Regions from separate parts of the Bacillus sp. AL-1R genome, predicted to be linked through region 2. Evidence: riboswitches for the same ligand, from Rfam matches in the RefSeq annotation. Region 2 holds a riboswitch; the other holds the start of a gene.
The links. A riboswitch is a leader RNA that binds a small molecule or an ion and turns the genes downstream of it on or off. The one in region 2 is predicted to bind FMN.
Positions count from the first base shown of each region.

Region 1: it holds a riboswitch for FMN, as region 2 does, so the genes downstream of both, ACSBO6_RS12625 (ECF transporter S component) here and ribE (riboflavin synthase) in region 2, are expected to answer to the same signal.

Region 1 is NZ_CP197469.1:2,673,382-2,681,086, reverse strand. Features, by position in the region: gene ACSBO6_RS12635 (cob(I)yrinic acid a,c-diamide adenosyltransferase) at 1-68, shown strand, start outside; gene ACSBO6_RS12630 (hypothetical protein) at 358-504, shown strand; FMN riboswitch at 835-971, shown strand; gene ACSBO6_RS12625 (ECF transporter S component) at 1,186-1,755, shown strand; gene ACSBO6_RS12620 (ferredoxin) at 1,893-2,141, opposite strand; gene ACSBO6_RS12615 (YpbB family protein) at 2,462-3,535, shown strand; gene ACSBO6_RS12610 (RecQ family ATP-dependent DNA helicase) at 3,522-5,039, shown strand; gene ACSBO6_RS12605 (CPBP family intramembrane glutamic endopeptidase) at 5,049-5,633, shown strand; gene ACSBO6_RS12600 (LysM peptidoglycan-binding domain-containing protein) at 5,630-6,247, shown strand; gene ACSBO6_RS12595 (metallophosphoesterase family protein) at 6,533-7,240, shown strand; gene ACSBO6_RS12590 (MerR family transcriptional regulator) at 7,274-7,705, shown strand, end outside.
Region 2 is NZ_CP197469.1:719,075-726,779, forward strand. Features, by position in the region: gene ACSBO6_RS03415 (LysR family transcriptional regulator) at 1-824, opposite strand, end outside; gene ACSBO6_RS03420 (APC family permease) at 956-2,221, shown strand; FMN riboswitch at 2,864-3,011, shown strand; gene ribE (riboflavin synthase) at 3,322-3,969, shown strand; gene ACSBO6_RS03430 (bifunctional 3,4-dihydroxy-2-butanone-4-phosphate synthase/GTP cyclohydrolase II) at 3,982-5,175, shown strand; gene ribH (6,7-dimethyl-8-ribityllumazine synthase) at 5,191-5,652, shown strand; gene ACSBO6_RS03440 (MBL fold metallo-hydrolase) at 5,930-6,928, shown strand; gene ACSBO6_RS03445 (YbaK/EbsC family protein) at 7,002-7,484, shown strand; gene ACSBO6_RS03450 (MBL fold metallo-hydrolase) at 7,643-7,705, shown strand, end outside.

The DNA of each region.
Region 1 (7,705 bases), 2.0 Mb from region 2:
CTCGTTTAAATATTAAGGATGTTGAATACGAAAGAGGAGCAATCGTATTTCGAACTGATAAAAAATAAAATAAGAAAAATAGCGATTGAATAGTTGAATTTTTCTAATCAATTGCTATTTTTTTTGTATAAATACTTTTTTTCAATCATAGAATGATTGAGTGTAAGTTTTAGTAAATGTACTTAGTGGTATATACATTTTCGGTTTCTAATACTTCTTAAGCGAAATACATAAAAAGAGTTAAAGATTGAAATGGGTGATACGTCTACTCTAATTTTTTTATGTATGATCAGTAGACAGTTCACCGGTATATGGCTGATAACACACTTCCACATTTCTTTAGGTAGGAGGCAAATAATGTTTGATTTTCTTAGGAGATGTTTGTTGATTGTCGTTTTTGTTTTAACGATTGGACTTTTATTTATTGGAGGAAATCGAGATAATTTAAAGGATCTAATAGAAGTGAAAAATTTTCATGAATTAAAAATAGTTTCAAACCCTTAGTGTTTTTTATGAACTTCCTTTTTAAATGTAATTTACTACTTATTTTAGTAAAGGACATTTATATGCGAAGTTCTATTTTTGTTTTAAGGAGAAAGAATAGTAAAGATCCAATTCTCAGAAAATATAAATAAACATATTAAAATATGCAAAAGGAATTGATTATACAGTATTTGTTAAATGATAAAGTATAGAGCAGTCTTTACAATAGGGATGATTCGATAGTAAGTTTTTGTCAAGAAAACATAAGTAATGACGTTAAATGAATAGGAAGAGATTTTTATTTACAAACTGTATTTAATTTAGTAACATTAAACTGTAATTTAATAAACGATCTATCTTCGGGGCGGGGTGAAATTCCCCACCGGCGGTAATTAAGCATTGCTTATAAGCCCGCGAGCCTGATTTTTTGGGCAGGATCTAGTGCGATTCTAGAGCCGACAGTATAGTCTGGATGGGAGAAGATGGAGGTTCGCAAGTTCAAAAAATTCATCTTTTTGAACGCTTATTTGGCGTGCTGAAAATTCTCCCCTATTCTAAAAAAAATAGGGGATTTTATTTGCATAATTTTATACTGTTTTTTCATTTTAAATTTGGACTTTTTATAATATGTGCAAATAATAACGCTACTTAAGCGAACCTTTCATTTTTCTTGATAAGATCGGGAAAAAGGAGAGAGGTATTATGCAACAACGCAACAAAGTAAATAAAATGGTAGTAGTGGCAATGCTCAGCAGTATTTCGTATCTTTTGATGATGCTGGATTTTCCACTTCCTGCATTCCCAGTATGGCTTCAAATTGACTTCAGTGAGGTTCCGGCTTTAATAGGCGCAATTGTTTTTGGACCGGTAGCTGGAATTGGCGTAGAGTTAATCAAAAACATACTTCATTACGTTATTAATGGTAGTATGACTGGTGTACCAATAGGGGAATTTGCTAATTTTTGTGCAGGAGTATTATACATTTTACCTGCGACATATTTCTTTAGAAAATATCGTTCAGTAAAAGGCTTAACTTTTGGATTAATCATTGGTACTGTAGTGATGACGGGAATTTTAAGCTTATTAAATTATTTTGTGTTCTTACCTGCATATGCACATTTCATGAATTTTAACCTGCCAAATGAAGTAATTGTCACTTCAATCATGCCATTTAATGCAATTAAAGGTCTGTTAATTATGATCTTATTCTTAGTGATTTACCCTAAATTAAAGGTTTGGTTAACTCAAAGAATGAATGTCCACAATGTATAAATAAATGAAAGTGTCTACTAAATTTCGGTAGACACTTTTTGTTTTTTGTATCGTTAGAAATGCATTTGTAAAGTGAAAAAGGTATCAAAGTTTTAAAAATAAAAAAAGCGACGAAATAACTTCCGCCGCAGTTTTTACTATTCGAATTTTAAAGCGTCGCCATCGAATGCTTCGTCAGCAACTTTGATTGAGTCTGTTGGGCATCCTTCAAATGCATCCATCATGTCATCAAGTAATACGTCTGGAATTTCAACGATTCCTTGGTTATCATCTAGAGTAACGTATGCAATCCCTTCATCATCATAGTCATAGATATCAGGTGCAGCAGCGCCACATGCGCCACATGCGATACAAGTGTCTTTATCAACGATTGTATATTTTGCCATTGTATTGACCTCCCAAATTATTCCCTGTTTTTATTACAGATACTATTTTTGTAATGTACCTGTAAACATTTTAAAACGGTTTCCAAAACTTTTCAATATAATTGTACAAGGTTTTGAAAAAAACGAGAAATGATGAAATTTCAAATAAAATAAATAATGATTTTTATTTGTTTAAAATGGTTTGGATATTGATACATATGATAAGCTAGAAGAAATAACAACTAGTTAGAAAAAATACACAAATATTTTTAAACTACTAATAATAATTCGAAAAAATATTCAAATATATTAATGGAATAAATTTATTTGAGAGGTTTATAATGTCTAAACTATCAATTTTGGAAGAAATCATCCTTTTTTTACTTCATCGGTATAATGGTGAACGAACGATCCAAGGTATATTGTATTTATTAAAAGGTAAACAAAGTGCTCAGATTATACAAGATTCTCATTTTTATCATGTCACATCATTTTTCGGACTTTTTCATTTCCTTACCCATCAAAATATGCAAGAAATTATAAATGGGTTAGAGGTTAAAGGGTACATAGGTCAAACTGAAAATAAAAATATTTATTTGTTAAATAAAAATGGTCAAGCATATTTAGCAAATCAAAAATTACAGTTTATGGAATTTACACATATAAATGGTCTAAGGTTTTCGAGTATTCAAAAGATTTTTTGGAAAAGGTTTTCATTATTTTTTCAAACAGTTTCCAATTTGAATATGAAATTAAACTATTTTAGAGCAGTTATTCAAGATCAAGACATACAAGAATGGGTAAAAAATGAGATTCTTAATTATAATGGGAATAAAGACGAATTAGTTAAGCAATTTTACAATGAATTACATACAATTTTAGAAAATTTAAGTGACGAAGATGCATTATTATTTGTGAAACGATTGTCTGGTGCTAATTCTTATGGCATGACGTTTGAACAGATTGCATCTGAACACAAAGTAGCTGTTGAAAAAATTTATCTCAACTCGATTAATACTTTGCATCATATCATCACTATTTTGGTCGAAGGGAACAATCATTATCCTTTATTAAGTAAATTTGTTAAAGGAGATAAACGTACTAATATTACGAATACTTCAATCGAAACGAAGCGATTATTTAAAGAAGGTAAAACCATTCAAGAAATAGCAGCGATTCGTAATTTAAAAATTAGTACAATCGAGGATCATATAGTGGAGTGTGTATTAAGTGATAAATTATTTCCAATTCATCAATTTATTTCGACAAAACAATTTACTTTAATAAAAAATAAAATAATTGAACTTAATACAAGGAAATTAAAAATTATTAAAGAAGCTTTATTAAATGAGGTAACTTATTTTCAAATTCGTATTACTCTTGCAAGAATGGGTGATTTATATGGACCTAAATAAAGTGCTATACGAAAAATTCGGTTATTCAAGTTTTCGTAATAGCCAAAAAGAAATTATTAATGATTTGATAAACTCAAAAGATGTTTTAGCGATGCTTCCTACAGGTGGAGGGAAGTCACTATTATATCAATTAACAGGGCTACTGTTACCTGGTGTTGTAGTAATCGTTTCACCTTTACTTTCACTTATGGAGGATCAAGTAGAACAGATTAAATCATTCGGAGATAAACGAGTTATTGCACTAAATAGCTTTAGAAGTTTTGAGCAAAAAAAATATTTATTTAATCATATTAGTAGCTATAAGTTTATTTTTGTTTCGCCTGAAATGTTACAAAATCAATTTTTAATTCAAAAGCTTTCTGCGTCTAAAATCTCATTATTTGTGGTTGATGAAGCCCATTGTATATCACAGTGGGGCCATGATTTTAGGCCAGAATATAAAACGCTAGGGGAAATAAAGCGGAAATTAAATAATCCTACGGTTTTAGCTTTAACCGCTACAGCTAGCAAAAATGTGCGGGACGAAATAATCGAAATACTACAGTTAAAAGATGTTCAACAATATATCAATTCAGTAAATAGAGAGAACATAGCAATTCAAGTTGAAAAAGTAGATTCGGAAATAGAAAAGCTCTACTTATTAACTAATCATCTTTCTAAATTAACAGGTCCAGGCATCGTTTATTGTGGTACTAGAGCTACTTGTGAGAAAATTTCACATACTTTAAGTGAAAAGTTAAATTGTAAAGTTGCTTATTATCATGGTGGAATGGAACAAGAACAAAGAATTTTAATTCAACAACAATTTATTCAAAATCAAATTGATATCATAGTTTGTACAAGTGCTTTTGGTATGGGAATTAATAAACCTAATGTAAGATTTGTAATTCATTACCAGTATCCGTCAAACATTGAGAATTATCTTCAAGAAATTGGACGTGCTGGACGAGATGGAAAGCCAAGTATAGCAATTCTAATTGTATGTGAAAACGATCATGAGTTACCACTAAGGTTGATTGATGACGAAATCCTTACTATGAATCAAGTTGAATCTTTTCTATCGTACGTAAAAAGATTAGAAGAAGATCCGATTAAATTAACTGAAACACTTGTGTCTAATTGGAAAGCGGTTTTTCAATTTAGTGAAGTACAGTGGACAACACTTCATTCTAAAATGGTTAAATATAATGTAATTGTAGAAGAACATTTGTATTTCGAAAAAATAAATGATCGCTTATTAGAATCGATCAAAGAGTTAATTTCAGAGAGAAAAAAGGTGAAATATTTAAAACTTAAAGCGATGATTGATTTTCTATCTTCATCTACATGTTATCGAGAAAAATATCTTCTCCTATTTGATGAAATGTTAATAAATAGACCAAGAAATTGCTGTAACATTTGTGGTATTTCGTTTGATGAGTATTGTTCAACTAATCATGAGAAATATGAAAATCATAACGTACTTACATGGGGACAAGAATTAAGAAATAAATTGGGGCTGTGAGGAATCTATATGGAAAGCGAATTAAACCGTCAAGAAATTCCAGTTAACTATTTGAAGAAAAGCGTGTATGGCACACAGTTAATCATTTTAGTGATCGCTATTTTATGTATTGTTTTTTTTATTGGTACAGAAAAATTTTTGGATGATTTACATTTATTAAAAAGCTATAAAACCTATTTATTTGGATTCGGTGCTGGATTTTCACTCGTATTATTTAATATTTTATTAAATTATGCAATTCCAGAGCGTTTATTGGATGATGGTGGATTTAATAAAAGATTCTTTACGTCACTCTCAGTTCCTGAAATGACAATACTTTGTATTTTAATCGCATTATCAGAAGAATTATTTTTTCGAGGATTTATTCAAGCTAAATTTGGATTAATTATTGCATCCGTTGTGTTTGCTTTAGTTCATTTTCGATATGTGAAAAAACCGATTTTACTTACGATTGTATTAATTGAAAGTTTTTTCTTAGGTTACTTATATTTGAAAACAAATAATCTTGTTATTGTATTTATTGCACATTTTATATTAGATTATGTTTTAGGATTGTATATGAAATTAAGTTTGGAAAGTGAAGACAAAGAATGAATAATGAGCTTAAGACTAATCGTATCGCTGACTTAAGTCGAATGAAAAAAAATAAGAAATTTAAAAATAAAAAAATAAATGAAGATCATAAAGCAGTTGATTTGTTAAATTTGCCACCAAGAAGTGAAACGATGAAAATAAAAGAGGATCTACGTAGACCTTGGTGGAAAATAAAGTATCCTTTAATTACTGCTTTAGTCATAATCTTTATCATGTTACCTTTTGGAGTAGTTAAGTTTGTACATAGTAAATACGATAAAATATTTACTGAAAAAGGAAGTTTAATCATACCTTCAAATAAATTTGAAAAAGTTGAATTAGCTGCGAGTAACAATGTTAAAAAGCAAAAAAAGAAGGAAACTCAGAATAAAGCTTCAACCAAAAAAGAGATTAATAATGGCGTAAAACTTCAAGCTGATTCAAGTGCAACTATTGGAGTTAAAGTGATTAATCACGAAGTCAAAAGAGGTGAAACTTTATTTACGATTTCAATGAAATATTATGGTAATCGTGATGGCGAAGAAATTATTCAAGATGCAAATCATTTAAATGGGATTGAAGTAACGCCTGGTCAGATTCTAAAAATCCCATTAAATGTCGATGTGGTTAAATAAGGTTAAGAAATCTATAGAGGCAATGAAAAATGAAATTCGAAATCATACGAAAATAGACTATTCGAACCGATTAAACTTTATTTCACTTAAAAGACTTATGCCCATTTTGTATCAATGGCCATAAGTTTTTTCGTTGTTTAAAATTTTTCAATTCCTACTAGTTTTTGTATAATAAAAAAAAGCACTTTGAACTGTAGCAACAAAATATGTAAAAATTGATTTATTTGAATGAAGTATAATTTGAGATTTCTAGCAGACATTGCTTTGTTTTATAACAAGGGGGAAATGAACATAAAAATAATATCATTGATCGGAATTGTAGTAATTGTAGCACTTATTTTATTAATTAATCGAAAAAGTAAGTTAGAAATTATACATAGAAAAATTAATATAAAACATGTAGATGATTCTTTAGAATCAATTCAGCTTATTTGGATTCCAAATATAGGCGATCTATTTTATAAATTGACAGAGATTGAAAAAATTTGCAATCATAATACGATCATTCTTTTAAGCGGTTATTCGAAAAAGAAGTCAAAAAAATATAAAGGTGAAAATATTCACTATTTATCCTCTATGGCTCCAGTCTATTTTTTGTGGAATGATCATGATTATAGTGGCAACTATAGAGATCTAAATGCATTATTACTAGATTGTAAAGTTACAATTTTAGAAAATAAAAGTGCTTCATTTGAGACTGAAAATGGTACTAAGTTTTCAATTGTTGGTTTAGATGATGTGAAAACAAAGAGAGATCATTTAGACTATGCACTTGAAGAGCGATATGGAGATGATTTTAGTATTTTAGCAAGTTATACTGAGGTCATGGATAGTAATAGTAGTAATTTTGAAAGTATTCAAGTTTATCTGTTTGAAAGAAGTCAATTAAATGGAAATCGAAATCAGAAAACGGTATATTTGGAGCTATATAACAATAAAGGAATTCGCAAACAAAACACAATTACAGTATTAAATTTTGAAGTTATGAACTAAGTGTTTCTTGTTTACATGCAGGAGGAAAGAAAATTGGCCCAAATAGGAAAGTACAATATTAAAGCAATTTCTAACATTGTTGGGATATTACCTGGCACTTTAAGAGCTTGGGAACGAAGATATAATATCATTAGTCCTGTACGAAATGATGCTGGCCATCGATTATATACAGAGGAACATGTTTTTATTTTAAAATGGCTCGTTCAAAAAGTGAATGAAGGGTTTACAATTGGACAAGCAATTAACTTATATGAAGCAAAAGAACATAAATCGTCTAATGACAGCTCTCTTACTGAAAATCTACAATCTGATGCACTAGTAAATCGAATTGTTTCTTCATTATTATCTTTTGAAGAAAGTGAAGCTCATAATTATGTGAATGAAGCTTTTAGTCTTTTTTCTGTTGATAAAGTATTATTTAAAATTATTTCGAAGGTTTTCATACTAATAGGTGATAAATGTCGT
Region 2 (7,705 bases):
TGCCATCTGTTTTTATGCCAAGACATAATCGTAGATACACTCCCTAAATTTGTATCCCAATTGATGACTTTTAGTTTTTGTTGCTTCATTTCATTTTGAACTGTTACGAGTGGGAGGATGGATATTCCAAGTCCACACATAACACATTGTTTAATTGCCTCAACACTCCAAAATTCCATTCCGGACTCAGTTGCGATTCCTTTACTTCTTAGGAATGCCTCAAAATAATCACGATAACTGCCTTGTTCTGTGAGAATGATATTTTCATTTGCATTTAGTGTAAACGATGAAAGTGTCCTAGTATCAGAAGATGGAGGTAGCAAAATGACAAGTGGTTCTTCTATTAGTGTTTCTGTATACAAATCAGAATCTGTTAATGGTGCCTGTAGGAAAAAGCCAATATCCAAATCACCTCGACGTAATTCATCTTGCAATTCCCAACATGAACCAGATTTCATCATAATATTTACTTTTGGATTTTCTAAACGAAAAGCTTGGATGATCTGTGGAAGACGATAGATTGTTAAAGATTCCGGGGCGCCAATTTTTAATGTGGTTACCTCTTCATTTTCCATTTGGAATACATCTTTTGCTTTTGAATAGAGTTGAATCATTTCAATGGCGTGAACTAAAAAGTTTTCACCGACTTCAGTCAGATAAACTTTTTTACCTAAGCGGTCAAATAAAGGCACTCCTAATTCATGCTCAAGCGCTTGTATATGTGCAGTAACTGTAGATTGTGCATATCCGAGATGGACCGCAGCTTTTGAGAACCCGCCCATATCCACTATCGATTTAAACGTAATTAAATGACGGATTTCCATTATAGCCTCCTAAGTATCGGATTTACCGATGGTTTATATCGTAACTATTCATTTTACCGATGAGAATTCGGTTCATATAATTAAAATATACGAGATGACAATTTGTTTCAATTACAATTGGAGGGATCTTTGTGGGGAATCGAAAAATTGGTTTTCTTTTGCTCAGTGGGTTAATGATTGGACCTATTTTAGGTTCGGGAATTATCATTTTACCACCTGCAGTGTATGTGGTTGCTGGTAATTATGCTATTTTTGCATGGGTTATTATGCTTGGTTTAAGTTTAATATTTGCACTAATGTTTGGTAAGCTTAGTCTGCTTATTCCAGGAGATTCTGGAGTACCATTGGCTGTTGAACGTGCTTTTGGTACACAAATAAAAAACCTCTCAGCTATTTTCTTTTTACTTGCAGTTTGTTTTGGACCAATTGCAGTTGCAGGTACAGCAGGGCATTACTTACAACTACTGACGAATCAAAGTTTCTTTAATGAAAAGTGGCTAGCTTTAGGAATACTTTGTTTTGTTTATATCATTTTAACTAGAAGCATTGCTGATGTTGGAAAATTTGCCTTTTTTATGTCTAGTTTCATTGTAGTGACACTGATCGTTGGCAGTATTCATACATTATTTACAGTTAATGGGAGCTTTACTTTATCGAATCCAATTACCGTTTCTGATTTTGGAGAAAGTTTACTATTATTATTTTGGGCGTTAATCGGGTGGGAGGTCATCGGAAGTTATTCATTAGAAGTAAAAACTCCTGAACGAACAATTCCTAAAGCAGTTGTGTTAAGTTTCTCGATTATAGCAATAGTAAGTTTAACGGTTGCCTTTGCTTTTCAGTGGATTCATTCTAAAAATGGAAATATGATGGATCAATCATTAGCACCGTTACTTCGTAGTTTATTTGGAAGTTGGTCAACTCCAATTATTTCATCAATTACAATTGCACTTTGTATTAGTACGGTTCTCCTAGTAATAGGAGCAGTCTCAAGACTAATTGCCGATCAAGCTAAAAACGGTTTATTACCTTCATGGCTATCTTTTAAAAATAAAAATAATGTAGCAACTCGATCTTTACTTAGTTTGTTTTCTATTCACATAATTGTATTTTTCCTTTATTTTAATGACTTCCTAAGTATTCAAACACTTGTAGCAATTGCAAATGCATTCTTCTTATGCAACGCTTTACTAGGAGTATTGGCATGCTTGCGATTATTTGATTCCATATTTTTTAAAATTGGTTCATTTATTCTAGCAATTTGCTTTTTAGGTATACTCTTATTTTCCTCACCAGTCATTCTAGTATTAATTATATTCGTTTCAGTGTATTTCATTTGGCTACAAAAAAGGGAATCAAAACAACATGAAAAAATTTTACAAGTTGGAAATGAATAATGGAAACTTCTATAAAAATGAAGTTTCTTCTTTTAAACTAACTTTTTATAATAATTCCTTGTAGTGCATATTTATTATTTGTTTGGAAGAATCCTTACACTAAAATTTCACAACATTTTTGCAATTTGATATATGACGAAACTATTTATTTCTATTTAATTATTGCTTTTTTGGAGTGCAAAATGGACCTATTGTTAAAAAATCAAGTATTGTTTTGTAGTAATCAGGTTTATTTATTTCTAATTCTGATATAAAGGACAATGCTTTAATAATCTAATTTTCAAGTGTTCTAGGAGCATTTTATTCCTATTGTAAAGAAATGATAAAAACTAATTTTATACTAGTGAAAAAACAAATTCAGGATTCCGTAAGTTTTACTTTCTATATTGGTTATACAATCATTTTTCTCTAATTACTTTAAAATAAATATTTATACAATTTTGTATTAGTTGTAACAAAGCATGATTATTTATTTAGTAAAATAATAAAATTCTTAACTAAATAGAGTGTGAAATTTTCCATATTTTATAAGGCTTTTAACATTAATTTTGTTTTTCTTTCAATTCGTTTAAAAGAAAATAGAATCTTAAATTCTTTACAATCAAATAATTGCTAGTTATAATGAAACCAAATTTGATAATTAGTGTCCTTCGGGGTCGGGTGAAATTCCCAACCGGCGGTGTTGTATATTTATATACTAAGCCCGTGAGCTTCATATAGATTTTTTATATGTTGCTGATCTAGTTAGAATCTAGAGCCGACAGTATAGTCTGGATGGGAGAAGGATGGAGTGCATATACGGTATGTTTGTTTTCAAAAAATAATATCCGTATAGGCTTAGTTCGTTGTGCATAATTTAAATGTACAACAATAGACGTGCTACAATATTGTCGTTTAATAGCTCATATTGTATAAGCGTTTATTTAAGTATGCTTCCTTTCTTAAACATCTATCGCCCCTTAGGAGTTTTCTAAGGGGCTTTTCACTTTTTCAAATTAATTTGAATTAGAAGGTGTGATAAGGTGGATCAACTATTTATGAAATTAGAGATGGGTCTACAAAATTATTTATCGGGCTTTTTCGAAATGAGGTGAAATAACTTGTTTACTGGAATCGTTGAAGAAATAGGAACAGTAAAAAATATCGTAAAAAAGGGTAAAACTTTAGTGCTAACAATTGGTGCATCAACCATTTTAGAGGATGTTCATCTAGGGGATAGCATCTCCGTAAATGGAGTTTGTTTAACCGTTACAGATTTTACTAAAAATGAATTTTCTGTTGATGTTATGCCTGAAACATTTCAAGCATCCAATCTAAGCTCATTGGGTTCTAGCCAAAAAGTAAATTTAGAGCGAGCAATGGCTGCAAATGGAAGGTTTGGTGGTCATATTGTATCGGGTCATATTGATGGAACAGGTAAAATCGTATCAGTTAAAGCAATGGAAAATGCAGTAATTTATAAAATTAGTATTCCAAGTCAGTTTGCTAAATATTGCCTTCAAAAAGGTAGTATAACGATTGATGGTACAAGTTTAACAATATTTGAAGTTGAAACTGATATTGTAACGATTTCTTTAATTCCTCATACTCGTTCACATACGATTTTAGGCAGTAAAAAAGTTGGCGACATTGTAAATCTTGAGTTTGATTTATTAGGTAAGTATGTCGAAAAAATGCTCGGTATGAGTGAGACGAAAAAGAGTACGGCAATAACAACTTCATTTTTATCTGAAAATGGCTATATATAAAGGAGTAAGATCATGTTCTCTAAAATAGAAGAAGCAATTGAAGACTTGAAAAATGGGAAAATTATTATCGTTTGTGATGATGAAGATAGAGAGAATGAAGGAGATTTTGTTGTTATCGGAGAATTTGCAACTCCAGAAAATATCAACTTTATGGCAACACATGGTCGCGGATTAATTTGTGCGCCTGTTTCTGAAGAGATTGCCAAAAGACTAGATTTACATGATATGGTAACAAAAAATACAGATTCTCATGGAACTGCCTTTACTGTGAGTATTGATCATATCGATTCTACTACTGGTATCTCGGCATTTGAACGTTCACATACAGTTTTACAAATGTTAAATGATGAATCAACTGGATCAGATTTTAGAAGACCTGGACATATGTTTCCTCTAGTCGCTAAAAACGGAGGAGTTGTTGAGAGACCGGGCCATACGGAAGCAGCAGTAGATTTAGCACGAATGGCTGGATCAAAAGCAGTTGGTGTCATCTGTGAAATTATGAATGATGATGGGACAATGGCAAGGGTACCGGATTTAATTCAAATCGCAAAAAAGTTTAATTTAAAAATGATTACAATTAAAGATTTAATTCATTATAGACAAGAAACTGAACAACTTGTAAAAAGAGAAGTTGAAATTAAATTACCAACTGACTTCGGTGATTTCAAGATGATTGGTTATACAAATGAGATCGATGGTAAAGAGCATGTTGCGATTGTAAAAGGGAAAGTTGACGATGGTGAACCAGTACTTGTCCGTATTCATTCGGAATGTTTAACTGGAGATGTATTTGGCTCATGTCGTTGTGATTGCGGACCTCAGTTGCAATCAACATTATCGATGATTGAAGAAGCAGGAAAAGGTGTCATTGTTTATATGCGACAAGAAGGCCGAGGGATTGGCTTACTTAATAAGTTACGAGCATATAAGTTACAGGAAGAAGGCTTTGATACTGTTGAAGCAAATTTAAACTTAGGATTTGATTCAGATTTAAGAGATTACGCGATTAGTGCCCAAATTATTAAAGATTTAGGTATCACGAATATCGAACTTGTAACGAACAATCCAGCTAAAATAGATGAATTAAAATCATATGGATTACAAATAAATAATCGAGTACCGATACAAGCAGAAATGAAAAGTGAAAACGAAAAATATTTATATACAAAAATTGAAAAAATGGGACATTTATTAAACTATTAATAGGGAGAGATAATCATGAAATTCGAAGGAAATTTAGTAGGATCTGGACTTAAAGTTGCGGTAATCGTTGGACGTTTTAATGAATTTATTACATCAAAACTACTTGGTGGTGCAGAAGATGCTCTTTATCGTCACGGTGTAGAAGAATCAGATGTTGATGTTATTTGGGTACCTGGAGCATTTGAAATTCCGTTAGTAGCAAAAAAACTTGCTGATTCAAAAAAATACGATGCAATCATTACACTAGGAACAGTTATTCGTGGGGCAACTACTCATTACGATTACGTATGTAATGAAGTAGCAAAAGGTGTCGCTGCGATTACTTTACAAACTGGTATCCCTGTCATTTTTGGTGTATTAACAACAGAAAATATTGAACAAGCAATTGAAAGAGCTGGTACAAAAGCTGGTAATAAAGGTTGGGATGCTGGTATTTCAGCAATTGAGATGGCTAATTTATTAAGAACTTTAAACTAAGTATAAATATATAAGTATAAATATAATAGAAGAAACTGATTAAGGAGAGGTGAATTTTACCTCTCTTTTCTTTTTACTAAAAAGGTTTTTTTATAAATTAAAGCGTCTGAATATTTGTTTAATCTTCTAGAAATATGGTAGTGTAAATTTTAGTAAAAGTTAGTTTGGAGGTGGAAATTAAATGTTATTTTTTCTAATTTTTATATTGCTAGTTATCATTGTAACAATATTTTTAAATACATATCCTCATTTTGGGAAGAAATATTCAAAGGATAAAATGGAGTCATTTAATGCCTTAGATCATTATAAAAATGGTAAGTTTATAAATCAAATTCCTACGAGTATGAGTATGGATTTTAAAACAAATATTTCAATGCTTAGAGACTTTGTTAAGAAAAATACGAACCGTACACCTAAAGCTGGGATCCCTATGGAGAGAATCGATGTTTCATTTTTCCATTCAAAAAATAACGACTCAAAAGTTACTTGGTTTGGGCATTCAGCTTTATTTATTCGAATCGATGGAAAAAATATTTTAATTGATCCAATGTTTGGGAACGCACCAACCCCATTTCCGCAATTTGGTGGTAAAAGATATAGTGGAGGTTTACCTATTGAGATCAATGAATTACCAAAAATAGATGCTGTCATATTATCGCATGACCATTATGACCATCTAGATTACGGTACTATAAAAAAAATCAAACATAAAGTCGATCGATTTATTGTTCCTCTTGGTGTAGGGAGTCACTTGATGAGCTGGGGGGTACCAATAGAGCGTATTTCTGAACATAACTGGTGGGATGAATTTAAATTTGATCAATTAACATTAGCCTGTACGCCAGCAAGACATTTTTCAGGAAGAAGCTTAACTGATCGCAACAATACATTGTGGTGTTCATGGGTCATCATTGGTGAGGATACGAAAATTTACTTTAGTGGAGATAGTGGTTATGCACCTCATTTCAAAGAAATAGGGGGAAAATATGGACCGTTCGATCTAGCTTTAATGGAATGTGGTCAATATGATAGACGATGGTCTGCCATCCATATGCTGCCTGAAGAAACAATTAAAGCTTTTATTGACGTAAAAGGTGAAGTTCTTGTACCAATTCATTTTGGCGCTTTTACATTAGCATTTCATGACTGGAATGAACCAATTAATAGAGTTGTGGAGGCTGCTAAAGAACATGAAGTAAAGTATTCTACACCTAAAATTGGTGAAACAATTAATATTAGTAAAGGCGAATATCCTAATTCTATTTGGTGGAAGTAGTAAATCTATTCGAAAAAAAAGGATTGCACCTTTGTTTCTAGAATAATTAATAAAACAATTTTTTGAGGAAGTGATGATTGTGGAAGCATTAAAAGAAAGTGCACAAAACGTACAAGATTTAATCATTGAGTTAGGTTATTCAAATAAAGTCATTGAACTACCAAATAGTGCAAGAACTGCTAAGGAAGCGGCTGATGCGTTAAATTGTGAAGTGGCTCAAATAGCAAAGTCTATTATATTCAGATTAGAAAGCTCAAATAGTCCTGTACTAATCGTAGCAAGTGGTATTAATCGAGTAAATGAGAAACAAATCGAGAAAATACTTAATGAAAAATTAGGTAAAGCAGATGCTGATTTTGTACGTGAACAAACAGGATTCGTAATTGGAGGGGTATCACCAATTGGTCATAAAAACAAAGTAATGACATTTATTGACGAGGATCTATTACAGTATAAGGAAGTATGGGCTGCTGCTGGTCATCCAAAAGCAATATTTCAGTTAACACCTAATGAATTGATTGAGATGACAAAAGGTAAAGTTGTAAAAATTAAATAATAGAAAGCTTAAACTTTCATTATTTTAGGCACATTCAAGTGTAATAAATCAGATTTTGATTTACTATACTTAAATGTGTCTATTTGCATTGGGAATTTTTACCTCATAATCAAAAGTATGTCAGATTAAATTCGAGGGAAAGTGAGATGAATGAGCAAATGTATAACTTTATTTGTACGACTTGTGGCGTTCAATATAACAAGTCTATTGATCCTCCTGAG